Regions from separate parts of the Cytobacillus firmus genome, predicted to be linked through region 1. Evidence: a T-box and tRNA genes for the amino acid it is inferred to sense, from the RefSeq annotation. Region 1 holds a T-box; the other regions hold tRNA genes.
What was found. A T-box is a leader RNA that pairs with one kind of tRNA and senses whether it is charged. The one in region 1 lies ahead of NAF01_RS19505 (valine--tRNA ligase), so its partner is inferred to be a tRNA-Val.
Positions count from the first base shown of each region.

Region 2: it has a tRNA-Val gene. The T-box ahead of NAF01_RS19505 (valine--tRNA ligase) is inferred to sense a tRNA for this amino acid. The anticodon was not compared.
Region 3: it has a tRNA-Val gene. The T-box ahead of NAF01_RS19505 (valine--tRNA ligase) is inferred to sense a tRNA for this amino acid. The anticodon was not compared.
Region 4: it has a tRNA-Val gene. The T-box ahead of NAF01_RS19505 (valine--tRNA ligase) is inferred to sense a tRNA for this amino acid. The anticodon was not compared.

Region 1 is NZ_CP098323.1:3,843,913-3,851,153, forward strand. It holds gene NAF01_RS19505 (valine--tRNA ligase) at 1-1,619, opposite strand, end outside; T-box leader at 1,676-1,933, opposite strand; gene NAF01_RS19510 (hypothetical protein) at 2,160-2,351, shown strand; gene ysxE (spore coat protein YsxE) at 2,365-3,423, opposite strand; gene spoVID (stage VI sporulation protein D) at 3,517-4,794, opposite strand; gene hemL (glutamate-1-semialdehyde 2,1-aminomutase) at 4,940-6,226, opposite strand; gene hemB (porphobilinogen synthase) at 6,281-7,241, opposite strand, start outside.
Region 2 is NZ_CP098323.1:489,270-496,510, reverse strand. It holds tRNA gene NAF01_RS02590 (tRNA-Tyr) at 1-84, opposite strand; tRNA gene NAF01_RS02585 (tRNA-Phe) at 107-182, opposite strand; tRNA gene NAF01_RS02580 (tRNA-Asp) at 332-408, opposite strand; tRNA gene NAF01_RS02575 (tRNA-Met) at 412-485, opposite strand; tRNA gene NAF01_RS02570 (tRNA-Ser) at 670-762, opposite strand; tRNA gene NAF01_RS02565 (tRNA-Met) at 786-862, opposite strand; tRNA gene NAF01_RS02560 (tRNA-Ala) at 881-956, opposite strand; tRNA gene NAF01_RS02555 (tRNA-Pro) at 975-1,051, opposite strand; tRNA gene NAF01_RS02550 (tRNA-Arg) at 1,057-1,133, opposite strand; tRNA gene NAF01_RS02545 (tRNA-Gly) at 1,141-1,215, opposite strand; tRNA gene NAF01_RS02540 (tRNA-Leu) at 1,222-1,306, opposite strand; tRNA gene NAF01_RS02535 (tRNA-Lys) at 1,322-1,397, opposite strand; tRNA gene NAF01_RS02530 (tRNA-Val) at 1,549-1,624, opposite strand; tRNA gene NAF01_RS02525 (tRNA-Glu) at 1,628-1,702, opposite strand; rRNA gene rrf (5S ribosomal RNA) at 1,727-1,843, opposite strand; rRNA gene NAF01_RS02515 (23S ribosomal RNA) at 1,922-4,857, opposite strand; rRNA gene NAF01_RS02510 (16S ribosomal RNA) at 5,063-6,612, opposite strand; gene NAF01_RS02505 (alpha/beta hydrolase) at 6,958-7,241, opposite strand, start outside.
Region 3 is NZ_CP098323.1:4,103,102-4,110,342, reverse strand. It holds rRNA gene NAF01_RS20790 (23S ribosomal RNA) at 1-1,690, shown strand, start outside; rRNA gene rrf (5S ribosomal RNA) at 1,817-1,933, shown strand; tRNA gene NAF01_RS20780 (tRNA-Val) at 1,943-2,018, shown strand; tRNA gene NAF01_RS20775 (tRNA-Thr) at 2,039-2,114, shown strand; tRNA gene NAF01_RS20770 (tRNA-Lys) at 2,138-2,213, shown strand; tRNA gene NAF01_RS20765 (tRNA-Leu) at 2,230-2,314, shown strand; tRNA gene NAF01_RS20760 (tRNA-Gly) at 2,323-2,397, shown strand; tRNA gene NAF01_RS20755 (tRNA-Leu) at 2,404-2,492, shown strand; tRNA gene NAF01_RS20750 (tRNA-Arg) at 2,508-2,584, shown strand; tRNA gene NAF01_RS20745 (tRNA-Pro) at 2,592-2,668, shown strand; tRNA gene NAF01_RS20740 (tRNA-Ala) at 2,678-2,753, shown strand; tRNA gene NAF01_RS20735 (tRNA-Met) at 2,772-2,848, shown strand; tRNA gene NAF01_RS20730 (tRNA-Ile) at 2,866-2,942, shown strand; tRNA gene NAF01_RS20725 (tRNA-Ser) at 2,956-3,048, shown strand; tRNA gene NAF01_RS20720 (tRNA-Met) at 3,072-3,145, shown strand; tRNA gene NAF01_RS20715 (tRNA-Asp) at 3,149-3,225, shown strand; tRNA gene NAF01_RS20710 (tRNA-Phe) at 3,252-3,327, shown strand; tRNA gene NAF01_RS20705 (tRNA-Gly) at 3,342-3,415, shown strand; tRNA gene NAF01_RS20700 (tRNA-Ile) at 3,420-3,496, shown strand; tRNA gene NAF01_RS20695 (tRNA-Asn) at 3,511-3,585, shown strand; tRNA gene NAF01_RS20690 (tRNA-Ser) at 3,591-3,681, shown strand; tRNA gene NAF01_RS20685 (tRNA-Glu) at 3,686-3,757, shown strand; gene NAF01_RS20680 (hypothetical protein) at 3,851-4,048, opposite strand; gene glgB (1,4-alpha-glucan branching enzyme) at 4,272-6,218, shown strand; gene NAF01_RS20670 (glucose-1-phosphate adenylyltransferase) at 6,160-7,241, shown strand, end outside.
Region 4 is NZ_CP098323.1:168,491-175,731, reverse strand. It holds gene rocF (arginase) at 1-268, opposite strand, end outside; tRNA gene NAF01_RS00990 (tRNA-Ala) at 462-537, opposite strand; tRNA gene NAF01_RS00985 (tRNA-Gly) at 541-615, opposite strand; tRNA gene NAF01_RS00980 (tRNA-Lys) at 683-755, opposite strand; tRNA gene NAF01_RS00975 (tRNA-Gln) at 1,062-1,136, opposite strand; tRNA gene NAF01_RS00970 (tRNA-Tyr) at 1,201-1,284, opposite strand; tRNA gene NAF01_RS00965 (tRNA-Thr) at 1,301-1,376, opposite strand; tRNA gene NAF01_RS00960 (tRNA-Val) at 1,382-1,457, opposite strand; tRNA gene NAF01_RS00955 (tRNA-Glu) at 1,462-1,536, opposite strand; tRNA gene NAF01_RS00950 (tRNA-Thr) at 1,564-1,636, opposite strand; tRNA gene NAF01_RS00945 (tRNA-Asn) at 1,673-1,747, opposite strand; rRNA gene rrf (5S ribosomal RNA) at 1,767-1,883, opposite strand; rRNA gene NAF01_RS00935 (23S ribosomal RNA) at 2,012-4,947, opposite strand; rRNA gene NAF01_RS00930 (16S ribosomal RNA) at 5,155-6,704, opposite strand; gene NAF01_RS00925 (hypothetical protein) at 6,964-7,194, opposite strand.

The DNA.
Region 1 (7,241 bases):
ATTACATCCATTGGATCAACGCCATTTCCAAGGGACTTACTCATCTTGCGTCCCTGTGAGTCACGAACAAGTCCATGAATTAATACATCCTGGAAAGGACGCTCTCCTGTAAATTCGAGACCTTGGAAGATCATTCGTGATACCCAGAAGAAAATGATGTCATAGCCTGTTACAAGAGCTGCTGTCGGATAGTATCTCTTAAAGTCAGCAGATTCAGTATCCGGCCAGCCCATCGTTGAAAACGGCCATAATGCAGAACTGAACCATGTATCTAATACATCTTTATCCTGTTCCCAGTTTTCACTGTCTTCAGGAGCTTCATGACCTACGTAAACCTCACCAGTCTCCTTGTGATACCAGGCCGGGATGCGGTGTCCCCACCAAAGCTGGCGTGAAATGCACCAGTCGCGGATATTTTCCATCCAACGCAGATACGTTTTTTCAAATCGCTCCGGAACAAAGTTCACTTTTTCCTCTTTATTTTGAAGTGCGATGGCTTCATCTGCAAGAGGCTGCATTTTTACAAACCATTGTGTTGAAAGGTATGGTTCGACTACTGCACCGCTGCGCTCTGAATGGCCCACAGAATGCATATGCTCTTCAATTTTGAAAAGAACTCCTTCTTCCTGAAGGTCCTTTACGATCTGCTTGCGGCATTCAAAGCGGTCCATACCCTGGTATTTACCGGCTCTCGTGTTCATCGTGCCGTCTTCATTCATTACAAGGATTCTTTCAAGATTGTGGCGGTTTCCGATTTCGAAATCATTTGGGTCATGAGCCGGTGTAATTTTTACTGCACCTGACCCGAAATCCATTTCTACATAATCATCTGCAACAATCGGAATTTCCCGTCCTGTAATCGGCAGTTTAACCGTCTTGCCGATTAAATGCTTATAACGCTCATCTTCCGGGTGTACTGCTACAGCTGTATCGCCAAGCATCGTTTCAGGGCGCGTAGTGGCAATTTCGATATGTCCCGAACCGTCTGTCAGTGGATATCTCATATGGTAGAAAGCACCTTGAACATCCTTATATATAACTTCGATATCAGAAAGGGCTGTTTTCGTAGACGGATCCCAGTTGATGATGTACTCGCCGCGGTAAATCAGGCCTTTATTATAAAGTGAAACGAAAACCTCTCTAACAGCTTTTGATAAGCCTTCATCAAGGGTGAAGCGTTCACGGCTGTAATCAAGCCCTAATCCAAGCTTTGACCATTGCTGGCGGATATGGCTGGCATATTCCTCTTTCCATTTCCATGTTTCTTCCACAAATTTTTCACGGCCTAGATCATAGCGGCTTTTTCCATCATTGCGAAGCTTTTCTTCAACCTTTGCCTGCGTGGCGATACCTGCATGGTCCATTCCAGGAAGCCATAAAACATCGTAACCCTGCATACGCTTCATTCGGGTGAGGATGTCCTGCAGCGTCGTATCCCATGCATGGCCGAGATGAAGCTTTCCTGTTACGTTTGGAGGCGGGATTACAATTGTATACGGCTGCTTCGTTTCGTCATCTTTTGCCTCAAAGAACTTCCCTTCCAGCCACCAGTCATATCTTCCTTTTTCAATCGCCAGCGGATCATATTTCGTCGGCATTGTTAATTCATTGTTATCCATATGTCATACTTCCTTTCTAAAAGCAATCAGCAAAAATAAAAAAACTCCACTCGCCATAAAAGGACGAATGGAGTTTGTTTCGCGGTACCACCTTTTTTTCAGCCACTCAAGAAAATCCCCAAAAGACATTCTAAATAGTGATTGACACTTATGCAGATAACGGATTTCCCGTCTTTTACTACTTGGCTTAAGCCTTTCGCAAAAGATGCTCTGGGGCGACCTTCCAACGGTTTTGCCTGGATAACCTTTCAGCTGCTGGTTTTCCTCTCTAAAAGGCAAATGGCCATTGTACTCTTCCCTGTCTTAGCATCGATATAAAGTTATATATAAAATATACTACCGAAAAAAGACTGTTATAGTCAATAAGGATATCCCAGTTTTTTATATATTATTCACTGTCTCCATTGAAGTGCTGATTAATCTGCCCTTATTCATTGCCGGGTGCGTGAATGTTATAGAGGGAAAAATGAAAATAGGCACTTTACGGAAAAAAGAATCATAGGATATATATAAGAACATTGGGAAAAGGGGTATGCACAAATGAGAAGAAAATATAATCCATACACACTGCCTCCCTGGTTAAGAACTTTCAGGAATGTATGTGCACAATTCATTATCCCGTTCTGTGTGTTTCAAGGCATAAGAACCATATTATTGCCTACTACCTTCGATGTACTGCTGCTCTCGCTGTTCATCCTGATCGCTATCGCCTTTCATCTTCAATTGGTTTAGGAGCCCGCTTTCTTCAGCTTTGGGCTCCTTCCTGTGTCTGAGCTTCTGCTGCGGCTTTGGCTTCCTGCTTTTGCCTCTCAATCTCATCGATTCTCATAACAGCATATTCAATATTTTTTAAAAGCCAGTACTGCCTTTGCAGATGCTGAACCGCCTTTCTCTCTCCTCTCTTTCCTTCCCCTTTATAATATTGTTCGCAAGCTTTGATAATCGGACCCGGATGAGCAAAGTAGCTTTGAAACAGCAGCATCTCGTCGTCCCTGAAGGGAAAGTACTTCATATATGTGTATATCCATTCTACACTTTCTTCCGATCTTTTTGGATATGTTTTCAGTGTTCTTGATAAAAACGGCAACAAATCATGGAGCGGCGATCCCTGTCTTGCATTTTCGAAATTTGTGAAGTAGCCATATCCCCTATCATCGTATAAAAAATGTTCGGTTGAAACTTTTCCATGAATGATGACCGTACGTGCTTTTTCACTTTCCTTTGTTTTTTCATACCAATCCTTAAATTTGTTTGTGGAGAATTTTAGTGCCTGGCTGACATCATGGTAGTATAGGGAAAACATTAGCTCAAAAGGAGACATATACTCTTTTCGTTCGCAGGCCTCGATGAATCCCTCCAAAAACTCCTTTTCCTTCTCCCATTCCTGTAAGGTATTTTCGTAATGTTCAGTACGGTCTTCTTTTTTTATAGGAACTTCCCGTGAGGACAATGTGTGGAGTCTTGCCAATTCCCTAATCATCTGCTGATGCCGCTCAAATCTGTCCTCCTTTTCTTCATTGGACATCCAGGGCATTAAATAAAATAATTCATTCTGATGGAGCACAGCATATCTCCCGTCCACCGTTGGGTAAATAGGAACTATTCTGTTATAGCCTTTTTGAAAGAGTGTTTGTACATGCCTTATAAAGTCCGCTCCACGCTGAGGCTTTATTTTTTTCAAAGCAAACACGCCTTTGCTGCTGTAAACCTTCTGAACTCTCCCAAAATCCTCTACAAAATGCGGCTCTAATGAATAATGTTTTAAAATGGGAGAGACTTTCTGCAGCCGATTTTTTTCTTCCACCTTAACCACTCACTTTCCAGAATGAAAAAATATATATTGGTCAAACAAAAATAGCTGAGCGGGTTATCAATACCTGCTCAGCCTTTTAACCTTTTAATGGGCTACCGCAACAGGAATGTACAGCACTTGCCCTTCATAAATATCCTGATTAATTTCCAGATGATTCACCCTTAATAGCTGCTGAGCCGGTATATCATACCTTTCAGCAATGGCATCAATTGTGTCACCGTTCTGCACAATGCAAACCTTGAGTTTAACATGTTCTTCCGACTCTTCCTTGCGGGCAAAAAACTCAGTTAACGACATGCTTTTCTTTTTGGAGATTTTCTTTTTCTTAGCTTCCTGTTCTGAAGAGGATGATGATTCCTCTGTTTCCTCAGGGGTTTGCTGTGCAGCTGCCTGGACAGGTTTCTTTTCAAAAGAGGGGCTATCCGATTCAGATGCTTCCGTCATTTGATAAATTTCCTGTGCAGTTGGCGGTGTTTCCTCTTCACTGCGCTGAGAAGAGAAAGATATTTCCGGTGCAGTTTTTTGCGTTTGTTCTTCTTGCGGCTGGTCTTGTGTTACTTCAAGCGCTGCCGGCACTGCAGGTTTGATGACTTCCTGCTCTTCCGTTTCAGGCTGCTTTCTTGCCTCTGCCTCAAATGGGATATATACCTCAGCTGTCTCCGGCTGCTCTTCCAGCTGTTCCTCTTCCCGTATATCTTCCTCGGCACCAGCGAATACCTGCTCAGCGGATGCCCGTTCCTCCCTTTCTTCCTCCTGCTCCTGTTCTTCCTGCTGATAAGACGGCCATTCCTGCAGAATCGGCTCTTCTTCCTCTGTCTCCTCCACCGCTTCAGGAGATCTGTACAGAGGCTCTAATTCTTCAATTTCAGGTTCAATTTCAGTTTCAGGTTCAATTTCTTCCTCCCATACTTGAACAGGCACATGCTGCTGATCGCCATATAATCCTGTTATGGTTAAATTAGCTGTCAGCTTCATACAGCTTCTTTCCGGCAGAACATAATCGAAGGACTCTACCGCAACGTCAATATCGTAAATGCTTTGGATTCTATTATTCGGAATGGTGATATCGACAGGAAAATAATGCTTGAATTCACAAATTCCTTCTCCCCGTTCTTCGATTGTCTGAACGAACTTGGTAACTGCAAAATCCTCTTGTTCTTCCTCGGATGCTTCTTCATCGCTGCGTCTATACTCACCCGCCAGTTCCAGTGCTCCCTGGATTGTTACATATTGATCGCTTTCCTGAATCGTTATATTGGGGTCTAACGAGATGGAAATCAGGTCTGATACTTCCTGTCCTTTTTGAAACCATACTGATTCTTCTAAAGAAAATCGTAAGCACGATGGATTCCCCTGAGACAAAGCGACTCCTCCCTTCGAATCTTTGCGTTTAATCACTATGTCATTAACAATCCTATGAGGGATGAGGATACTTTATGATTAGAAAAATAGCGCTTAATGGGAATATGAAAAACACTCATCAAAAATGATGAGTGTCAGGTTTTGCTTATTTTAATTTGGAGAATGCCTGTTCAGCAGCCAGGATTGTTTTTTCGATATCCTCATCTGTATGTGCAGTTGAGAGGAAGAGTCCTTCGAATTGGGATGGCGGCAGGAAGACTCCCTGGTTTGCCATTTCCCTGTAGTATTCTGCAAAGAATTCTAGGTTGGATGTTTTGGCTTTTTCATAGTTAATAACGTCTTCATTTGTAAAGAAGATGCCGATCATGGATCCGGCACGGTTGATGGTGTGCGGGATATCATATTTTTCAGCAGCTGCCTTAAGCCCTTCTTCCAGTCTGTCTGCTTTTCTTTCAAATTCTTTGTAGGAATCCGGTGTCAGCTGGCTTAAAGTCTCGAAACCGGCTGTCATGGCAAGAGGATTTCCTGATAATGTTCCTGCCTGGTAAATTGGGCCGCTTGGTGCAATCTGCTTCATTATTTCAGCTTTTCCGCCATATGCACCGACTGGGAGACCGCCGCCAATAACTTTTCCAAGACATGTAATGTCCGGAGTCACCCCAAAATAGCCCTGCGCACAATTGTAGCCAACGCGGAATCCGGTCATTACTTCATCAAAAATAAGCAGGGATCCGCTTTGCTCTGTAATTTCCCTTAAGCCTTCAAGGAAGCCTGGCTGTGGAGGAACGACTCCCATATTTCCAGCTACCGGCTCCACAATCACACCTGCAATATCATCTCCGAATTGTTCGAAGGCATATCTTACACTTTCAAGATCATTATAAGGAACTGTAATCGTGTTTTTAGCAACACCTTCAGGAACCCCCGGACTGTCAGGCAGCCCCAATGTTGCTACACCAGAGCCGGCTTTGATTAGAAGAGAATCGCCGTGGCCATGATAGCAGCCTTCAAATTTCATTATTTTATTCCGGCCGGTATATCCTCGGGCAAGTCTTAAAGCACTCATGGTAGCTTCTGTTCCGGAAGAAACCATCCGCACCACTTCGATGGATGGGACGCGCTCAATAACAAGCTTAGCAAGCTCGTTTTCAATTTCAGTTGGAGCTCCGAAGCTTGTCCCCATTTCAGCTACTTTTTTAATACCCTCGACCACACGTTCATTCGTATGACCCAGAATTAAGGGGCCCCAGGACAATACATAATCGATATATTCATTGCCATCGATATCGTAGATTTTAGAGCCGCGTCCGCGTTCCATAAAAATGGGATCCATATTAACCGATTTAAAGGCACGTACAGGAGAGTTTACTCCTCCAGGCATCAATTCGCTTGCCTCTTTAAAAGCCTTGTTAGATTTTTCATAAGAGCGCATGTCATCCCTCTTTTCAATTTAATAAGGAGTTTCATTAACTAATGATCTGCAGTTTTAGCCTTGTTCCTTAATCCACCTTGCCGCATCTTTTGCATGGTAAGTAATAATTAAATCACTTCCTGCACGCTTCATGCCTGTAAGCATTTCCATAACTATTCTCTGTTCATCGATCCAGCCGTTTTGTGCCGCAGCTTTAACCATTGAATATTCACCGCTCACATTATAAATCACAATTGGCAGATTGATGTTGTTCTTAACGTCCCGTACAATGTCCAAATATGGCATTCCCGGCTTAACTATCAGGAAGTCTGCCCCTTCCATTAAATCAGATTCAGCTTCGCGCATGGCTTCCATGCGGTTGGCAGGATCCATCTGATATGCTTTACGGTCGCCAAATTGCGGTGTGCTGTCAGCTGCATCTCGGAAAGGACCATAGAATGCAGATGCATATTTAACTGCATAAGACATAACAGGGATATCTTCAAATCCGGCTTCATCAAGACCTGCCCGGATGGCTGCTGTAAACCCATCCATCATATTTGATGGGGCAATAATGTCTGCTCCTGCTTTAGCCTGGCTTACAGCCGTCTGCACAAGCAGTTCCAGAGATGCATCATTCAGCACTTCCCCATTTTCAATTAAACCGCAGTGGCCATGGTCGGTATACTCGCAAAGGCAAGTATCAGCGATAATGATGATTTCCGGAAATTTAGCTTTAATAAATCTTGTAGCTTCCTGTACGATTCCATGATCATGATAAGCCTGCTGTCCACATGCATCTTTCTCTTTAGGAATTCCAAATAAGAGAACTGATTTTATTCCAAGAGAAACGACTTCGTTCATTTCCTCTTCAAGATGATCCAGCGATAAGTTGAAGATGCCCGGCATTGAAGGTATTTCTCTTTTAATGCCTTCTCCTTCTGCCACAAAAATCGGATAAATTAAATCCTCAGTACGCAAGAAGTTTTCACGAATAAGCGCTCTCATATTCGGACTTTTACGAAGGCGTCTATGC
Region 2 (7,241 bases), 1.6 Mb from region 1:
TGGTGGAGGGGGGCAGATTCGAACTGCCGAACCCGAAGGAGCGGATTTACAGTCCGCCGCGTTTAGCCACTTCGCTACCCCTCCAAGTCTGTAAAGACTAAGAAAATGGTGGCTCAGGACGGAATCGAACCGCCGACACAAGGATTTTCAGTCCTTTGCTCTACCGACTGAGCTACTGAGCCATATTAAGTTATTTTGCCTAAATAAAATTTGGCTTCGTCCTTCGTCCCGATTAATCAATCGGTACGTTGAAGTATTTCAAGGCAGCTTATTCGGTCGTGCTCTACCGACTGAGCTACTGAGCCATAAATTTATTTATATTGTAAAAAAATGGCGGTCCGGACGGGACTCGAACCCGCGACCTCCTGCGTGACAGGCAGGCATTCTAACCAACTGAACTACCGGACCAAATTGCGGGGGCAGGATTTGAACCTGCGACCTTCGGGTTATGAGCCCGACGAGCTACCGGACTGCTCCACCCCGCGACAATATTATTTATGTGATTTTTCTATGCTCACATCAAGCATTACATCGCAGTTTAACCAATGAAGTACCGCCCCGATTTCAGAAAGATTATTCAAGCAGCAGCTCAATCGGTGCGCTGAAGTAATTCCTTCGCAGATTATTCGGTCGTGCTCCACCCCGCGACAATTTTATTAAAATAAAATATGGAGGAGGAAAGGGGATTCGAACCCCTGCGCGGTTTGACCCGCCTGTCGGTTTTCAAGACCGATCCCTTCAGCCGGACTTGGGTATTCCTCCGATTTAGTAAAAGGTAATCATATTGGTAGCGGCGGAGGGGATCGAACCCCCGACCTCACGGGTATGAACCGTACGCTCTAGCCAGCTGAGCTACACCGCCGAAATGATTATATATTTATGGTGGAGCCTAGCGGGATCGAACCGCTGACCTCCTGCGTGCAAAGCAGGCGCTCTCCCAGCTGAGCTAAGGCCCCATGAAAAAGAAGTGTCGCTGGTCGGGAAGACAGGATTCGAACCTGCGACCCCTTGGTCCCAAACCAAGTGCTCTACCAAGCTGAGCTACTCCCCGTAATATGGCGCGCCCGAGAGGAGTCGAACCCCTAACCTTTTGATCCGTAGTCAAACGCTCTATCCAATTGAGCTACGGGCGCAAAATAATGGAGCGGAAGACGGGATTCGAACCCGCGACCCCCACCTTGGCAAGGTGATGTTCTACCACTGAACTACTTCCGCTTAAAATGGTGCGGGTGAAGGGAGTCGAACCCCCACGCCTTGCGGCGCCAGATCCTAAGTCTGGTGCGTCTGCCAATTCCGCCACACCCGCAATATGAAATTAAAATGGTGAGCCATGAAGGACTCGAACCTTCGACCCTCTGATTAAAAGTCAGATGCTCTACCGACTGAGCTAATGGCTCGTACTAAAACTCTGCAGCCTAAAGCCTGAAACTGCTAGGTCAGATGTTCCAAAGCACTGCGTGCTTTGTCACAGATTGCTATTCGGGTGAAGAATCTCACTGATGCTGCAATCTGCTCTACCGACTGAGCTAATGGCTCGTACTAAAGTTATGGTGGAGGATGACGGGATCGAACCGCCGACCCTCTGCTTGTAAGGCAGATGCTCTCCCAGCTGAGCTAATCCTCCAAATGGTGACCCCTACGGGATTCGAACCCGTGTTACCGCCGTGAAAGGGCGGTGTCTTAACCGCTTGACCAAGGGGCCAAATAAAGTTACCCAATCAGGGTTGCCCGGCAGCGTCCTACTCTCACAGGGGGACAGCCCCCAACTACCATCGGCGCTGAGAAGCTTAACTTCCGTGTTCGGTATGGGAACGGGTGTGACCTTCTCGCTATCGCCACCGGACTATTTGGTTGAAGAAACTTCGTTCCCTCAAAACTAGATAATGCATGAAGAAGTATTTGCCGAGAATCTACCAATGACTTGGTTAAGTCCTCGATCGATTAGTATCAGTCAGCTCCACATGTCGCCACGCTTCCACCTCTGACCTATCAACCTGATCATCTTTCAGGGATCTTACTAGCTTGACGCTATGGGAAATCTCATCTCGAGGGGGGCTTCATGCTTAGATGCTTTCAGCACTTATCCCTTCCGCACATAGCTACCCAGCGATGCCTTTGGCAAGACAACTGGTACACCAGCGGTGCGTCCATCCCGGTCCTCTCGTACTAAGGACAGCTCCTCTCAAATTTCCTGCGCCCACGACGGATAGGGACCGAACTGTCTCACGACGTTCTGAACCCAGCTCGCGTACCGCTTTAATGGGCGAACAGCCCAACCCTTGGGACCGACTACAGCCCCAGGATGCGATGAGCCGACATCGAGGTGCCAAACCTCCCCGTCGATGTGGACTCTTGGGGGAGATAAGCCTGTTATCCCCGGGGTAGCTTTTATCCGTTGAGCGATGGCCCTTCCATGCGGAACCACCGGATCACTAAGCCCGACTTTCGTCCCTGCTCGACTTGTAGGTCTCGCAGTCAAGCTCCCTTGTGCCTTTACACTCTGCGAATGATTTCCAACCATTCTGAGGGAACCTTTGGGCGCCTCCGTTACTTTTTAGGAGGCGACCGCCCCAGTCAAACTGCCCACCTGACACTGTCTCCCGCCCCGATCAGGGGCGCGGGTTAGAATTTCAATACAGCCAGGGTAGTATCCCACCGACGCCTCCACCGAAGCTGGCGCTCCGGCTTCTCAGGCTCCTACCTATCCTGTACAAGCTGTACCAAAATTCAATATCAGGCTACAGTAAAGCTCCACGGGGTCTTTCCGTCCTGTCGCGGGTAACCTGCATCTTCACAGGTACTATAATTTCACCGAGTCTCTCGTTGAGACAGTGCCCAGATCGTTACGCCTTTCGTGCGGGTCGGAACTTACCCGACAAGGAATTTCGCTACCTTAGGACCGTTATAGTTACGGCCGCCGTTTACTGGGGCTTCGATTCAAAGCTTCGCTTGCGCTAACCTCTCCTCTTAACCTTCCAGCACCGGGCAGGCGTCAGCCCCTATACTTCGCCTTGCGGCTTCGCAGAGACCTGTGTTTTTGCTAAACAGTCGCCTGGGCCTATTCACTGCGGCTCATCAGGGCTATTCACCCTAATGAGCACCCCTTCTCCCGAAGTTACGGGGTCATTTTGCCGAGTTCCTTAACGAGAGTTCTCTCGCTCACCTTAGGATTCTCTCCTCGCCTACCTGTGTCGGTTTGCGGTACGGGCACCTTTTCCCTCGCTAGAGGCTTTTCTTGGCAGTGTGGAATCAGGAACTTCGGTACTAAATTTCCCTCGCCGTCACAGCTCAGCCTGTATGGTAACGGGATTTGCCTCGTTACCGGCCTAACTGCTTGGACGCGCTAATCCAGCAGCGCGCTTACCCTATCCTCCTGCGTCCCCCCATTGCTCAAACGGTAAAGAGGTGGTACAGGAATATCAACCTGTTGTCCATCGCCTACGCTTTTCAGCCTCGGCTTAGGTCCCGACTAACCCTGAGCGGACGAGCCTTCCTCAGGAAACCTTAGGCATTCGGTGGATGGGATTCTCACCCATCTTTCGCTACTCATACCGGCATTCTCACTTCTAAGCGCTCCACCAGTCCTTGCGGTCTGGCTTCAACGCCCTTAGAACGCTCTCCTACCACTGACATCGGAAGATGTCAATCCACAGCTTCGGTGATACGTTTAGCCCCGGTACATTTTCGGCGCGGAGTCACTCGACCAGTGAGCTATTACGCACTCTTTAAATGGTGGCTGCTTCTAAGCCAACATCCTGGTTGTCTAAGCAACTCCACATCCTTTTCCACTTAACGTATACTTTGGGACCTTAGCTGGTGGTCTGGGCTGTTTCCCTCTTGACTACGGATCTTATCACTCGCAGTCTGACTCCCATGGATAAGTCTTTGGCATTCGGAGTTTGTCTGAATTCGGTAACCCGATGGGGGCCCCTAGTCCAAACAGTGCTCTACCTCCAAGACTCTTACTACATGAGGCTAGCCCTAAAGCTATTTCGGAGAGAACCAGCTATCTCCAAGTTCGATTGGAATTTCTCCGCTACCCACACCTCATCCCCGCACTTTTCAACGTGCGTGGGTTCGGGCCTCCATCCAGTGTTACCTGGACTTCACCCTGGACATGGGTAGATCACCTGGTTTCGGGTCTACGACCACATACTCATTCGCCCTGTTCAGACTCGCTTTCGCTGCGGCTCCGTCTTATCAACTTAACCTCGCATGTAATCGTAACTCGCCGGTTCATTCTACAAAAGGCACGCTATCACCCATTAACGGGCTCTAACTACTTGTAGGCACACGGTTTCAGGATCTCTTTCACTCCCCTTCCGGGGTGCTTTTCACCTTTCCCTCACGGTACTGGTTCACTATCGGTCACTAGGGAGTATTTAGCCTTGGGAGATGGTCCTCCCTGCTTCCGACGGGATTTCTCGTGTCCCGCCGTACTCAGGATCCACTCTGGAGGGAACGAAGTTTCAACTACAGGGCTTTTACCTTCTCTGGCCGGCCTTTCCAGACCTGTTCATTTACCTCGTTCCTTTGTAACTCCGTATAGAGTGTCCTACAACCCCAGGAGGCAAGCCTCCTGGTTTGGGCTAATCCCGTTTCGCTCGCCGCTACTTAGGGAATCGCGTTTGCTTTCTCTTCCTCCGGGTACTTAGATGTTTCAGTTCCCCGGGTCTGCCTTCCATACCCTATGTATTCAGGTAAGGATCCTATCCCATTACGGATAGGGGGTTTCCCCATTCGGAAATCTCCGGATCAAAGCTTACTTACAGCTCCCCGAAGCATATCGGTGTTAGTACCGTCCTTCATCGGCTCCTAGTGCCAAGGCATTCACCGTGCGCCCTTTCTAACTTAACCGTATTTGACAGGTTCATCGAAGATGAACAGTATCAAAGGTTTTTAACTCTATTTAACATAGAGAATTTACTAAGATGGCGATTACTCGGTTATTGCTTCTTCATTAACATTATCTAGTTTTCAAAGAACGATAATTTTGAGAGATTAGTTCCCTCAAAACTAAACAAAAGCAGAAAGCGTCACGTTTCTTGTAAATATTCCTTAGAAAGGAGGTGATCCAGCCGCACCTTCCGATACGGCTACCTTGTTACGACTTCACCCCAATCATCTGTCCCACCTTAGGCGGCTGGCTCCAAAAGGTTACCCCACCGACTTCGGGTGTTACAAACTCTCGTGGTGTGACGGGCGGTGTGTACAAGGCCCGGGAACGTATTCACCGCGGCATGCTGATCCGCGATTACTAGCGATTCCGGCTTCATGCAGGCGAGTTGCAGCCTGCAATCCGAACTGAGAATGGTTTTATGGGATTCGCTTAACCTCGCGGTCTCGCAGCCCTTTGTACCATCCATTGTAGCACGTGTGTAGCCCAGGTCATAAGGGGCATGATGATTTGACGTCATCCCCACCTTCCTCCGGTTTGTCACCGGCAGTCACCTTAGAGTGCCCAACTGAATGCTGGCAACTAAGATCAAGGGTTGCGCTCGTTGCGGGACTTAACCCAACATCTCACGACACGAGCTGACGACAACCATGCACCACCTGTCATCCTGTCCCCCGAAGGGGAACGCCCTATCTCTAGGGTTGTCAGGAGATGTCAAGACCTGGTAAGGTTCTTCGCGTTGCTTCGAATTAAACCACATGCTCCACCGCTTGTGCGGGCCCCCGTCAATTCCTTTGAGTTTCAGCCTTGCGGCCGTACTCCCCAGGCGGAGTGCTTAATGCGTTTGCTGCAGCACTAAAGGGCGGAAACCCTCTAACACTTAGCACTCATCGTTTACGGCGTGGACTACCAGGGTATCTAATCCTGTTTGCTCCCCACGCTTTCGCGCCTCAGCGTCAGTTACAGACCAAAGAGTCGCCTTCGCCACTGGTGTTCCTCCACATCTCTACGCATTTCACCGCTACACGTGGAATTCCACTCTTCTCTTCTGCACTCAAGTTCCCCAGTTTCCAATGACCCTCCCCGGTTGAGCCGGGGGCTTTCACATCAGACTTAAGGAACCGCCTGCGCGCGCTTTACGCCCAATAATTCCGGACAACGCTTGCCACCTACGTATTACCGCGGCTGCTGGCACGTAGTTAGCCGTGGCTTTCTGGTCAGGTACCGTCAAGGTACCGGCAGTTACTCCGGTACTTGTTCTTCCCTGACAACAGAGTTTTACGATCCGAAAACCTTCATCACTCACGCGGCGTTGCTCCGTCAGACTTTCGTCCATTGCGGAAGATTCCCTACTGCTGCCTCCCGTAGGAGTCTGGGCCGTGTCTCAGTCCCAGTGTGGCCGATCACCCTCTCAGGTCGGCTACGCATCGTGGCCTTGGTGAGCCGTTACCTCACCAACTAGCTAATGCGCCGCGGGCCCATCTGTAAGTGATAGCCGAAACCATCTTTCAGCTTTTCCTCATGTGAGGAAAAGAGTTATCCGGTATTAGCCCCGGTTTCCCGGAGTTATCCCAGTCTTACAGGCAGGTTGCCCACGTGTTACTCACCCGTCCGCCGCTGACTTCAGGGAGCAAGCTCCCATCCGTCCGCTCGACTTGCATGTATTAGGCACGCCGCCAGCGTTCGTCCTGAGCCAGGATCAAACTCTCCATATAAGAGTTGATTAGCTCGTTTGTCTTTTCGAAAAAGACTAATGATTTAAACGTTGACGTTTCTGTTTTGTTTAGTTTTCAAAGAACTAATGTGCTAACTTCTTTCGAAGTGACAACGATATTCATCTTATCATCTTCATTTAAGTAAGTCAACAGCTTTTTTTACTTTTTTTCTATTCGATATTCAAACAGATTCAAAAGTTTTTTTGCCGCTGAGCGAATAACTCTTAGCGACAAAAACTATCTTACAATAATTTAAACCCCAAAGTCAATACTTTATATAAAAAAATTGCATACGCCATAATTTTTCTCAAAACCATGCGCATGCATCTTTACGTCTTTACGTCTTTAGAGAATATACTTCTTCGTCCATTCTTCAATTATGTCCAGCATTTCAGCGCTCAGCGGCTTTGAAAGACTTCTTTTATAAATCGACTTCAGCTTTAGCATAGAAGTTTGTTCTTCCTGATCTCTAAGAAGATGGTTCATATCCGAGACATTATAGCTCTCAGCTGGGCCATTCACTTTTTCAGCAAAAAGATGTACATGCTCAGGATCGACTTGAACATCTTTATTACCGGTAATAGCAAGAACGGGACATGTAATTGCAGCCAAATCTTCTTCCATCTTAT
Region 3 (7,241 bases), 260 kb from region 1:
CTAAGGGCGTTGAAGCCAGACCGCAAGGACTGGTGGAGCGCTTAGAAGTGAGAATGCCGGTATGAGTAGCGAAAGATGGGTGAGAATCCCATCCACCGAATGCCTAAGGTTTCCTGAGGAAGGCTCGTCCGCTCAGGGTTAGTCGGGACCTAAGCCGAGGCTGAAAAGCGTAGGCGATGGACAACAGGTTGATATTCCTGTACCACCTCTTTACCGTTTGAGCAATGGGGGGACGCAGGAGGATAGGGTAAGCGCGCTGCTGGATTAGCGCGTCCAAGCAGTTAGGCCGGTAACGAGGCAAATCCCGTTACCATACAGGCTGAGCTGTGACGGCGAGGGAAATTTAGTACCGAAGTTCCTGATTCCACACTGCCAAGAAAAGCCTCTAGCGAGGGAAAAGGTGCCCGTACCGCAAACCGACACAGGTAGGCGAGGAGAGAATCCTAAGGTGAGCGAGAGAACTCTCGTTAAGGAACTCGGCAAAATGACCCCGTAACTTCGGGAGAAGGGGTGCTCATTAGGGTGAATAGCCCTGATGAGCCGCAGTGAATAGGCCCAGGCGACTGTTTAGCAAAAACACAGGTCTCTGCGAAGCCGCAAGGCGAAGTATAGGGGCTGACGCCTGCCCGGTGCTGGAAGGTTAAGAGGAGAGGTTAGCGCAAGCGAAGCTTTGAATCGAAGCCCCAGTAAACGGCGGCCGTAACTATAACGGTCCTAAGGTAGCGAAATTCCTTGTCGGGTAAGTTCCGACCCGCACGAAAGGCGTAACGATCTGGGCACTGTCTCAACGAGAGACTCGGTGAAATTATAGTACCTGTGAAGATGCAGGTTACCCGCGACAGGACGGAAAGACCCCGTGGAGCTTTACTGTAGCCTGATATTGAATTTTGGTACAGCTTGTACAGGATAGGTAGGAGCCTGAGAAGCCGGAGCGCCAGCTTCGGTGGAGGCGTCGGTGGGATACTACCCTGGCTGTATTGAAATTCTAACCCGCGCCCCTGATCGGGGCGGGAGACAGTGTCAGGTGGGCAGTTTGACTGGGGCGGTCGCCTCCTAAAAAGTAACGGAGGCGCCCAAAGGTTCCCTCAGAATGGTTGGAAATCATTCGCAGAGTGTAAAGGCACAAGGGAGCTTGACTGCGAGACCTACAAGTCGAGCAGGGACGAAAGTCGGGCTTAGTGATCCGGTGGTTCCGCATGGAAGGGCCATCGCTCAACGGATAAAAGCTACCCCGGGGATAACAGGCTTATCTCCCCCAAGAGTCCACATCGACGGGGAGGTTTGGCACCTCGATGTCGGCTCATCGCATCCTGGGGCTGTAGTCGGTCCCAAGGGTTGGGCTGTTCGCCCATTAAAGCGGTACGCGAGCTGGGTTCAGAACGTCGTGAGACAGTTCGGTCCCTATCCGTCGTGGGCGCAGGAAATTTGAGAGGAGCTGTCCTTAGTACGAGAGGACCGGGATGGACGCACCGCTGGTGTACCAGTTGTCTTGCCAAAGGCATCGCTGGGTAGCTATGTGCGGAAGGGATAAGTGCTGAAAGCATCTAAGCATGAAGCCCCCCTCGAGATGAGATTTCCCATAGCGTCAAGCTAGTAAGATCCCTGAAAGATGATCAGGTTGATAGGTCAGAGGTGGAAGCGTGGCGACACGTGGAGCTGACTGATACTAATCGATCGAGGACTTAACCAAGTCATTGGTGAATACTCGGCAAACACTTCTTCATGCATTATCTAGTTTTGAGGGAATGAAAAAATGAAATTTCCTCTTGAAAAATCCTGAAAAGACGGTATAATAAAACTTGTCTTTGAAAAATAGTCTGGTGGCGATAGCGAGAAGGTCACACCCGTTCCCATACCGAACACGGAAGTTAAGCTTCTCAGCGCCGATGGTAGTTAGGGGCTGTCCCCTTGTGAGAGTAGGACGCTGCCGGGCATTAATAATGGAGGATTAGCTCAGCTGGGAGAGCATCTGCCTTACAAGCAGAGGGTCGGCGGTTCGATCCCGTCATCCTCCACCATTAATTTAAATGTACAAGCTGCCGGTGTAGCTCAATTGGTAGAGCAACTGACTTGTAATCAGTAGGTTGGGGGTTCAAGTCCTCTCGCCGGCACCACTTCAATTCTTTTTATAGAATATGAGCCATTAGCTCAGTCGGTAGAGCATCTGACTTTTAATCAGAGGGTCGAAGGTTCGAGTCCTTCATGGCTCACCATTTTTAATTTCATATTGCGGGTGTGGCGGAATTGGCAGACGCACCAGACTTAGGATCTGGCGCCGCAAGGCGTGGGGGTTCGACTCCCTTCACCCGCACCATTTTTTATGCGGAAGTAGTTCAGTGGTAGAACATCACCTTGCCAAGGTGGGGGTCGCGGGTTCGAATCCCGTCTTCCGCTCCATTTATTGCCGGGGTGGCGGAACTGGCAGACGCACAGGACTTAAAATCCTGCGGTAGGTGACTACCGTACCGGTTCGATTCCGGTCCTCGGCACCAGTAGAATTTAATAATGCGCCCGTAGCTCAATTGGATAGAGCGTTTGACTACGGATCAAAAGGTTAGGGGTTCGACTCCTCTCGGGCGCGCCATTATTAACGGGGAGTAGCTCAGCTTGGTAGAGCACTTGGTTTGGGACCAAGGGGTCGCAGGTTCGAATCCTGTCTTCCCGACCATTAATCTTTGGGGCCTTAGCTCAGCTGGGAGAGCGCCTGCTTTGCACGCAGGAGGTCAGCGGTTCGATCCCGCTAGGCTCCACCATAATTATTTTAGTATTTTGGCGGTGTAGCTCAGCTGGCTAGAGCGTACGGTTCATACCCGTGAGGTCGGGGGTTCGATCCCCTCCGCCGCTACCATTTAACTAAACAATGCTGGACCTTTAGCTCAGCTGGTTAGAGCAGACGGCTCATAACCGTCCGGTCGTAGGTTCGAGTCCTACAAGGTCCACCACTTTTCATTATTCGGAGGAATACCCAAGTCCGGCTGAAGGGATCGGTCTTGAAAACCGACAGGCGGGTCAAACCGCGCAGGGGTTCGAATCCCCTTTCCTCCTCCATATTTTATTCTTAATAATATTATCGCGGGGTGGAGCAGTCCGGTAGCTCGTCGGGCTCATAACCCGAAGGTCGCAGGTTCAAATCCTGCCCCCGCAATCTGGTCCGGTAGTTCAGTTGGTTAGAATGCCTGCCTGTCACGCAGGAGGTCGCGGGTTCGAGTCCCGTCCGGACCGCCATTTTTTTACAATATAAATGAATTTATGGCTCAGTAGCTCAGTCGGTAGAGCAAAGGACTGAAAATCCTTGTGTCGGCGGTTCGATTCCGTCCTGAGCCACCATTTCATAACTTTATGCGGGTGTAGTTTAGTGGTAAAACCTCAGCCTTCCAAGCTGATGATGAGGGTTCGATTCCCTTCACCCGCTCCAAAATGGGCCTATAGCTCAGCTGGTTAGAGCGCACGCCTGATAAGCGTGAGGTCGATGGTTCGAGTCCATTTAGGCCCACCATTTTATTTTATTGTTCCGCAGTAGCTCAGTGGTAGAGCATTCGGCTGTTAACCGAACGGTCGTAGGTTCGAATCCTACCTGCGGAGCCATATATGGGGAAGTACTCAAGTGGCTGAAGAGGCGCCCCTGCTAAGGGTGTAGGTCGGGTAACCGGCGCGAGGGTTCAAATCCCTCCTTCTCCGCCATATTGGCCCCTTGGTCAAGCGGTTAAGACACCGCCCTTTCACGGCGGTAACACGGGTTCGAATCCCGTAGGGGTCATACAAAAAAGCTGTCAACAATTTGTTGGCAGCTTTTTTGTTGTCTATGTTTGTATTTGTGTAACTCTGCTTTACAGTTCATTTCTGCTCCTGGTTAATCAAATTTCTCTTCTTCCCTGCTTAATCTATTGCCGGGATTATTCAAATCAATATCAGAAGATATTCCCGTATAGGGGCCTCTAAACATATCACCAGTGGCCATAATCTTTCCATCCGGTGCTTCAAATAGTGGGATCCTTATTTCCTTTTTGGATGCCTCATTCAATAAAAACTCCTCTTCTTTATTGCCCAAAATATTATTCTCCTTTCATTTTTTGCTTGCATATTTTGTTTTATTTTGTCTAAGTTTACCGGAGATTATGTCGAAGGCTGTAAAAATGGGGAAAATGCTATCGTATATTAGCGGAATATGAACGTTGTTGTCATAAAATTAAAAAAACTTTTACAAGGACTTTTCAAAGGTGCATCGAATATAACAGGAAAGTCAAAAGAAACGAGACTGGGTGGGGAGAAGGATGGTAGTGGATACTTTGTTTCCAACCGATTATCAGCTGCATTTGTTCCATGAAGGGACGCTTTATGAGAGTCACCAGTTATTTGGAGCACATGTAGTTTCAGACGGAGGAGCAGTGATTACCCGTTTTTGTGTATGGGCACCGAATGCTGAAATTATCAGATTAGTCGGTGATTTTAATGATTGGAATGGAGAAGGCTACACCTTACATAGAGTGAATAAGGAAGGTGTCTGGATTATTCAGCTGGATGGAAACATGGAAGGTGCCTTGTATAAGTATGAAATTACTACAAAGAAAGGAGCTATGCTTTTAAAGGCTGATCCTTATAGTTTTTTTTCAGAAGTAAGGCCGAATACAGCTTCTAAAGTATATTCGCTGGACGGGTATCAGTGGAATGACAGCAAATGGATGCAAAAAAAAGAAAAGAAGGCTATTTTTACAGAGCCTGCGGTCATTTATGAGGTCCATCTTGGTTCGTGGAAGCAAAAAGAATCGGGCAGTCCCTATACGTACCGGGAGCTTGCAGGGGAATTAATACCTTATGTGGTGGAGCATGGGTTTACACATATAGAATTGCTTCCTCTAATTGAGCATCCGCTCGACGCTTCCTGGGGCTATCAGGGAACAGGTTATTACTCGGTTACCAGCCGTTATGGCAGTCCGCATGATTTTATGTATTTTGTTGATCAATGCCACCAGCATGGTGTTGGGGTGATTCTGGACTGGGTGCCGGGGCACTTCTGCAAAGATGCCCATGGCCTTTATCAGTTTGATGGTTCGTATTTGTATGAGTATGAAACAGAAGGTGACAGAGAGAACCGGGTATGGGGAACTGCCAATTTTGATCTCGGCAAAAATGAAGTGCAGAGTTTCCTTATTTCCAACGCTGTTTTTTGGATGGAGAAATACCATATTGACGGCTTCAGGGTTGATGCAGTTGCTAATATCATTTATTGGCCGAACCGGGATGGAAAAACAGAAAATCCGTTTGGTACCGGCTTTCTTCAAAATCTCAATAAAGTGGTTTCACAATATGATTCTTCCTTTCTCATGATGGCAGAGGATTCAACAGACTGGCCGCAAGTGACTGCACCAGTTAATTATGGGGGGCTGGGTTTTCATTACAAGTGGAATATGGGCTGGATGAATGACGTTCTTACATATATGGAAACAGAGCCCGAGAGGCGATCTGGTGTGCATGGGAAAATGACATTTTCGCTTTTGTATGCTTTTACAGAGAACTTCATACTGCCTTTTTCACATGATGAAGTTGTCCACGGAAAAAAATCGCTGCTGGATAAAATGCCGGGCGATTACTGGCAAAAGTTTGCCCAATACAGGCTTCTCCTTGGCTATATGATTGCCCATCCCGGCAAGAAGCTTCTTTTCATGGGGAGTGAATTCGGGCAGTTTTCCGAATGGAAAGACAAAGAACAGCTAGATTGGCATCTGCTGGATTACGAGATGCATAAAAAAGCAAATGATTATGTGAAAGAATTATTAAAGGTCTATAAACGTTCCAAGCCTCTTTTTGAGCTTGATCATCTTCAGGATGGCTTTGAATGGATTGATTGTCATAATTCGCACCAATCCATCTTTTCTTTTATCAGAAAAGGCTCTAAAGAGAGTGATTATCTCGTGATTGTCTGCAATTTCACACCGGCTATATACCCAAAATACCGTATAGGCGTACCAAATATGGGTTCTTACCGGGAAATACTTAACAGTGACAATGATAGCTTTGGAGGATCAAATTGCACAAACAAGAGGGTCCTTAAGAGTGAGGAAATTGAGTTTCATGGCAAGCCGTTCAGTTTAGAGATGTCTATTCCGCCATTTGGCATTTCAATATTACGCCCTGTAAAACATCGGAAGGAGAGGAAGGGAAATGGGAAAGAAAAAGTGCGTGGCAATGCTATTAGCAGGAGGGAAAGGGAGCAGGCTTAGTTCTCTGACAAAAAGTCTGGCGAAACCTGCAGTTCCTTTTGGAGGAAAGTATAGGATCATTGATTTTACATTGAGCAATTGCACCAATTCGGGAATTGATACAGTCGGGGTTCTGACACAATATCAGCCGCTGGTTTTGAATTCATATATTGGCATAGGCAGCGCATGGGATCTTGATAGAAAGAACGGCGGCGTGACAGTGCTGCCCCCTTACAGCGAGTCATCAGAAGTCAAATGGTATACAGGAACAGCCAGTGCCATTTATCAAAACCTTAACTATTTAAAGCAGTATGATCCTGAATATGTCCTGATTTTATCAGGTGATCATATTTATAAAATGAATTATGAGCTGATGCTGAATTATCATATTGAAAAAGGTGCGGATGCCACTATTTCTGTTATTGAAGTACCTTGGCCGGAGGCAAGCAGGTTCGGCATCATGAACACGGATGATGAGATGCGGGTCGCAGAATTTGAGGAAAAACCAGCATATCCAAAAAATAATTTGGCCTCCATGGGAATATATATTTTTAATTGGTCTGTTTTAAAGGAATATTTGGAAATGGATGACCGCAATCCGGAATCAAGCCATGACTTTGGAAAAGATATCATTCCATTAATGCTTGACGAAAATAAAAAGCTGTTCGCTTATCCGTTCAATGGCTACTGGAAGGACGTTGGTACAGTTAAGAGCCTGTGGGAAGCAAATATGGATTTACTGGATGACGAATGCGAGCTGAATCTTTTTGATCATGATTGGCGGATTTATTCGGTGAATCCGAATCACCCTCCGCAGTATATTTCAACTCAGGCAGAGGTTGCAGAGTCATTGATAAATGAAGGCTGTACGGTTGAGGGCGAAGTTGAAAAGTCAGTGCTTTTTCAAGGGGTTCTGGTTGGGAAGAATTCGGTGATCCGTGAATCGGTCATCATGCCTGATGCTGTGATTGGCGAAAATGTCTATATTGAAAAGGCGATTGTGCCAAGCGGAATGAACATACCTGATGGCGTGGTGATTAGTGC
Region 4 (7,241 bases), 1.3 Mb from region 1:
CGCCTTTTATTGCGTGATCAACTTTTTCTGCAAGCATTTCCGTTTTTTCAGCAATAAGGTGCAAGTTTCGAAGATTTGAATTTGGATCGATTTGGACCTCCGGGCGGCCGATAGCAATATCGCCCTGATCATGGATTTCTTCAAATAAACATTTTAAACGTTCATTCACTCCGGCATAACGAATCGCACTTGGCCCCATATCCACACCGCGTCTCATCTGGCCAAGATCCATCGGCATCCCAATTATCGATAATTTCTGTCTATTCATAATACAAGTCCTCCCTTTCCCTTCATATCTATATTTTAACCGCTTTCAAACACATGACTCAACTCGACAAAATCGTGTATATATATGCGGGTTTAGGGGAAGGAAGTCCTAATTTTTCAGATGCTGATCTGATATTTATGAAACAAAAAATCCTTAAACCAGTGCGGTTTAAGGATTGACGTATTATGTATATTGGTGGAGCCTAGCGGGATCGAACCGCTGACCTCCTGCGTGCAAAGCAGGCGCTCTCCCAGCTGAGCTAAGGCCCCATTTGGAGCGGAAGACGGGATTCGAACCCGCGACCCCCACCTTGGCAAGGTGATGTTCTACCACTGAACTACTTCCGCAGCATATTTGTATTTACAAGTAAGACCTTCAGGACTCGATTCCCAAGGTCTGCGTTTTTCTATAAAGTGAGCCATGAAGGACTCGAACCTTCGACCCTCTGATTAAAAGTCAGATGCTCTACCGACTGAGCTAATGGCTCGTAATGAGTTATGTTTCCTAAAGTTTGAATCTGCTGAGTCAGATGTTCCAAAACACTGCGTGTTTTGTCACAGATTGCTATTCGGGTGAAGTGACTCACTGATGCTGCAATCTGCTCTACCGACTGAGCTAATGGCTCGTAATATGATTCTGTTGCCTAAACTTCAATTGCAGATGTGCTTCAAAGCCCTTTGGTCTTTGTCGCAGATTTTAAAAGTTTGCCATTCAGGGATGTAATGCTTCGATGCTGCAATCTTTTAAAATCCTCTACCGACTGAGCTAATGGCTCATACTATAAAAGCAAAAATGGCTGGGCTAGCAGGATTCGAACCTGCGAGTGACGGAGTCAAAGTCCGGTGCCTTACCGCTTGGCTATAGCCCAATAATTACAAAATAAAAAGGACATTCATAGCTTGTCCAGTTTTTGTGTTTTTATTAAGTATAAGTGGTGGAGGGGGGCAGATTCGAACTGCCGAACCCGAAGGAGCGGATTTACAGTCCGCCGCGTTTAGCCACTTCGCTACCCCTCCATCTACGAAAAACAGATGGTGCCGGCGAGAGGACTTGAACCCCCAACCTACTGATTACAAGTCAGTTGCTCTACCAATTGAGCTACACCGGCAAATATGGTGGAGGATGACGGGATCGAACCGCCGACCCTCTGCTTGTAAGGCAGATGCTCTCCCAGCTGAGCTAATCCTCCATTATGGTGACCCCTACGGGATTCGAACCCGTGTTACCGCCGTGAAAGGGCGGTGTCTTAACCGCTTGACCAAGGGGCCTAGTATTCTAGTTGTCTACATTAAGAGAGCTTCCAACCGGGCTCGAACCGGTGACCTCTTCCTTACCATGGAAGTGCTCTACCTGCTGAGCTATGGAAGCAGCAGATCATAATTCCCATAAGGGGCTTTATGAAAATGGCTCCGCAGGCAGGATTCGAACCTGCGACCGTTCGGTTAACAGCCGAATGCTCTACCACTGAGCTACTGCGGAAAAGTGGTATTATAAAACAGCCTGGCAACGTCCTACTCTCACAAGGGGACAGCCCCTAACTACCATCGGCGCTGAGAAGCTTAACTTCCGTGTTCGGTATGGGAACGGGTGTGACCTTCTCGCTATCGCCACCAGACTATTTTCAAAAGACAAGTATGATTATACTTTCTTTTGAAGTTTTTTTCAAGAGGAAATTTCATTTTCGTTCCCTCAAAACTAGATAATGTATGAAGAAGAATTTGCCGAGTAATAACCATATTTGACTTGGTTAAGTCCTCGATCGATTAGTATCAGTCAGCTCCACATGTCGCCACGCTTCCACCTCTGACCTATCAACCTGATCATCTTTCAGGGATCTTACTAGCTTGACGCTATGGGAAATCTCATCTCGAGGGGGGCTTCATGCTTAGATGCTTTCAGCACTTATCCCTTCCGCACATAGCTACCCAGCGATGCCTTTGGCAAGACAACTGGTACACCAGCGGTGCGTCCATCCCGGTCCTCTCGTACTAAGGACAGCTCCTCTCAAATTTCCTGCGCCCACGACGGATAGGGACCGAACTGTCTCACGACGTTCTGAACCCAGCTCGCGTACCGCTTTAATGGGCGAACAGCCCAACCCTTGGGACCGACTACAGCCCCAGGATGCGATGAGCCGACATCGAGGTGCCAAACCTCCCCGTCGATGTGGACTCTTGGGGGAGATAAGCCTGTTATCCCCGGGGTAGCTTTTATCCGTTGAGCGATGGCCCTTCCATGCGGAACCACCGGATCACTAAGCCCGACTTTCGTCCCTGCTCGACTTGTAGGTCTCGCAGTCAAGCTCCCTTGTGCCTTTACACTCTGCGAATGATTTCCAACCATTCTGAGGGAACCTTTGGGCGCCTCCGTTACTTTTTAGGAGGCGACCGCCCCAGTCAAACTGCCCACCTGACACTGTCTCCCGCCCCGATCAGGGGCGCGGGTTAGAATTTCAATACAGCCAGGGTAGTATCCCACCGACGCCTCCACCGAAGCTGGCGCTCCGGCTTCTCAGGCTCCTACCTATCCTGTACAAGCTGTACCAAAATTCAATATCAGGCTACAGTAAAGCTCCACGGGGTCTTTCCGTCCTGTCGCGGGTAACCTGCATCTTCACAGGTACTATAATTTCACCGAGTCTCTCGTTGAGACAGTGCCCAGATCGTTACGCCTTTCGTGCGGGTCGGAACTTACCCGACAAGGAATTTCGCTACCTTAGGACCGTTATAGTTACGGCCGCCGTTTACTGGGGCTTCGATTCAAAGCTTCGCTTGCGCTAACCTCTCCTCTTAACCTTCCAGCACCGGGCAGGCGTCAGCCCCTATACTTCGCCTTGCGGCTTCGCAGAGACCTGTGTTTTTGCTAAACAGTCGCCTGGGCCTATTCACTGCGGCTCATCAGGGCTATTCACCCTAATGAGCACCCCTTCTCCCGAAGTTACGGGGTCATTTTGCCGAGTTCCTTAACGAGAGTTCTCTCGCTCACCTTAGGATTCTCTCCTCGCCTACCTGTGTCGGTTTGCGGTACGGGCACCTTTTCCCTCGCTAGAGGCTTTTCTTGGCAGTGTGGAATCAGGAACTTCGGTACTAAATTTCCCTCGCCGTCACAGCTCAGCCTGTATGGTAACGGGATTTGCCTCGTTACCGGCCTAACTGCTTGGACGCGCTAATCCAGCAGCGCGCTTACCCTATCCTCCTGCGTCCCCCCATTGCTCAAACGGTAAAGAGGTGGTACAGGAATATCAACCTGTTGTCCATCGCCTACGCTTTTCAGCCTCGGCTTAGGTCCCGACTAACCCTGAGCGGACGAGCCTTCCTCAGGAAACCTTAGGCATTCGGTGGATGGGATTCTCACCCATCTTTCGCTACTCATACCGGCATTCTCACTTCTAAGCGCTCCACCAGTCCTTGCGGTCTGGCTTCAACGCCCTTAGAACGCTCTCCTACCACTGACATCGGAAGATGTCAATCCACAGCTTCGGTGATACGTTTAGCCCCGGTACATTTTCGGCGCGGAGTCACTCGACCAGTGAGCTATTACGCACTCTTTAAATGGTGGCTGCTTCTAAGCCAACATCCTGGTTGTCTAAGCAACTCCACATCCTTTTCCACTTAACGTATACTTTGGGACCTTAGCTGGTGGTCTGGGCTGTTTCCCTCTTGACTACGGATCTTATCACTCGCAGTCTGACTCCCATGGATAAGTCTTTGGCATTCGGAGTTTGTCTGAATTCGGTAACCCGATGGGGGCCCCTAGTCCAAACAGTGCTCTACCTCCAAGACTCTTACTACATGAGGCTAGCCCTAAAGCTATTTCGGAGAGAACCAGCTATCTCCAAGTTCGATTGGAATTTCTCCGCTACCCACACCTCATCCCCGCACTTTTCAACGTGCGTGGGTTCGGGCCTCCATCCAGTGTTACCTGGACTTCACCCTGGACATGGGTAGATCACCTGGTTTCGGGTCTACGACCACATACTCATTCGCCCTGTTCAGACTCGCTTTCGCTGCGGCTCCGTCTTATCAACTTAACCTCGCATGTAATCGTAACTCGCCGGTTCATTCTACAAAAGGCACGCTATCACCCATTAACGGGCTCTAACTACTTGTAGGCACACGGTTTCAGGATCTCTTTCACTCCCCTTCCGGGGTGCTTTTCACCTTTCCCTCACGGTACTGGTTCACTATCGGTCACTAGGGAGTATTTAGCCTTGGGAGATGGTCCTCCCTGCTTCCGACGGGATTTCTCGTGTCCCGCCGTACTCAGGATCCACTCTGGAGGGAACGAAGTTTCAACTACAGGGCTTTTACCTTCTCTGGCCGGCCTTTCCAGACCTGTTCATTTACCTCGTTCCTTTGTAACTCCGTATAGAGTGTCCTACAACCCCAGGAGGCAAGCCTCCTGGTTTGGGCTAATCCCGTTTCGCTCGCCGCTACTCAGGGAATCGCGTTTGCTTTCTCTTCCTCCGGGTACTTAGATGTTTCAGTTCCCCGGGTCTGCCTTCCATATCCTATGTATTCAGATAAGGATCCTATCCCATTACGGATAGGGGGTTTCCCCATTCGGAAATCTCCGGATCAAAGCTTACTTACAGCTCCCCGAAGCATATCGGTGTTAGTACCGTCCTTCATCGGCTCCTAGTGCCAAGGCATTCACCGTGCGCCCTTTCTAACTTAACCGTATTTGACAGGTTCATCGAAGATGAACAAGATCAAAGGTTTTTAACTCTATTTAACATAGAGAGAATTCACTAAAATGGCGATTACTCGGTTATTGCTTCTTCATAATCATTATCTAGTTTTCAAAGAACGAATCTTTCATTGAGAGATTGAACTCTCAAAACTGAACGAACAAAGAACGTCACGTTTCTTGTAAATATTCCTTAGAAAGGAGGTGATCCAGCCGCACCTTCCGATACGGCTACCTTGTTACGACTTCACCCCAATCATCTGTCCCACCTTAGGCGGCTGGCTCCAAAAGGTTACCCCACCGACTTCGGGTGTTACAAACTCTCGTGGTGTGACGGGCGGTGTGTACAAGGCCCGGGAACGTATTCACCGCGGCATGCTGATCCGCGATTACTAGCGATTCCGGCTTCATGCAGGCGAGTTGCAGCCTGCAATCCGAACTGAGAATGGTTTTATGGGATTCGCTTAACCTCGCGGTCTTGCAGCCCTTTGTACCATCCATTGTAGCACGTGTGTAGCCCAGGTCATAAGGGGCATGATGATTTGACGTCATCCCCACCTTCCTCCGGTTTGTCACCGGCAGTCACCTTAGAGTGCCCAACTGAATGCTGGCAACTAAGATCAAGGGTTGCGCTCGTTGCGGGACTTAACCCAACATCTCACGACACGAGCTGACGACAACCATGCACCACCTGTCATCCTGTCCCCCGAAGGGGAACGCCCTATCTCTAGGGTTGTCAGGAGATGTCAAGACCTGGTAAGGTTCTTCGCGTTGCTTCGAATTAAACCACATGCTCCACCGCTTGTGCGGGCCCCCGTCAATTCCTTTGAGTTTCAGCCTTGCGGCCGTACTCCCCAGGCGGAGTGCTTAATGCGTTTGCTGCAGCACTAAAGGGCGGAAACCCTCTAACACTTAGCACTCATCGTTTACGGCGTGGACTACCAGGGTATCTAATCCTGTTTGCTCCCCACGCTTTCGCGCCTCAGCGTCAGTTACAGACCAAAGAGTCGCCTTCGCCACTGGTGTTCCTCCACATCTCTACGCATTTCACCGCTACACGTGGAATTCCACTCTTCTCTTCTGCACTCAAGTTCCCCAGTTTCCAATGACCCTCCCCGGTTGAGCCGGGGGCTTTCACATCAGACTTAAGGAACCGCCTGCGCGCGCTTTACGCCCAATAATTCCGGACAACGCTTGCCACCTACGTATTACCGCGGCTGCTGGCACGTAGTTAGCCGTGGCTTTCTGGTCAGGTACCGTCAAGGTACCGGCAGTTACTCCGGTACTTGTTCTTCCCTGACAACAGAGTTTTACGATCCGAAAACCTTCATCACTCACGCGGCGTTGCTCCGTCAGACTTTCGTCCATTGCGGAAGATTCCCTACTGCTGCCTCCCGTAGGAGTCTGGGCCGTGTCTCAGTCCCAGTGTGGCCGATCACCCTCTCAGGTCGGCTACGCATCGTGGCCTTGGTGAGCCGTTACCTCACCAACTAGCTAATGCGCCGCGGGCCCATCTGTAAGTGATAGCCGAAACCATCTTTCAGCTTTTCCTCATGTGAGGAAAAGAGTTATCCGGTATTAGCCCCGGTTTCCCGGAGTTATCCCAGTCTTACAGGCAGGTTGCCCACGTGTTACTCACCCGTCCGCCGCTGACTTCAGGGAGCAAGCTCCCATCCGTCCGCTCGACTTGCATGTATTAGGCACGCCGCCAGCGTTCGTCCTGAGCCAGGATCAAACTCTCCATATAAGAGTTGATTAGCTCGTTTGTCTTTTCGAAAAAGACTAATGATTTAAACGTTGACGTTTTGTTCGTTCAGTTTTCAAAGATCAATCCGCCGCTCAGAAGCGACTTTCTTAATATATCACATGCCAACTTCGACGTCAACAACTTTTTTTAAGTTGTTTTTATTGATGCTTTCCGTCATCAGCGACGTTTATTAATATACCAAGATACCAATAAGAAGTCAACAACCTTTCTGAGTTTTTTCTTCACACCCCAAAAAAAATCACCCCTTCTTTTCATGATGCTGGCGGGAACGCATGTATTTCAGGCAATCTGCTGGCGTAGCCATACGCTGAAATAAGGAAAATAAAATTTTGTATCGTTCCTCCATCGCTCTTTTGACAATGTGGTCGATTCTGTCATCTTTTAAATCAAATAATATTTCGTCCATTTCCCGCTTGATCAGATACTCCATTTCTTTTAGCTCTTTTTGGCTTAAAAGCATTCCCATCATTTTGATTGCCTCCAATACATTTTTCAATTTGTTTTTTTGTAGTATTT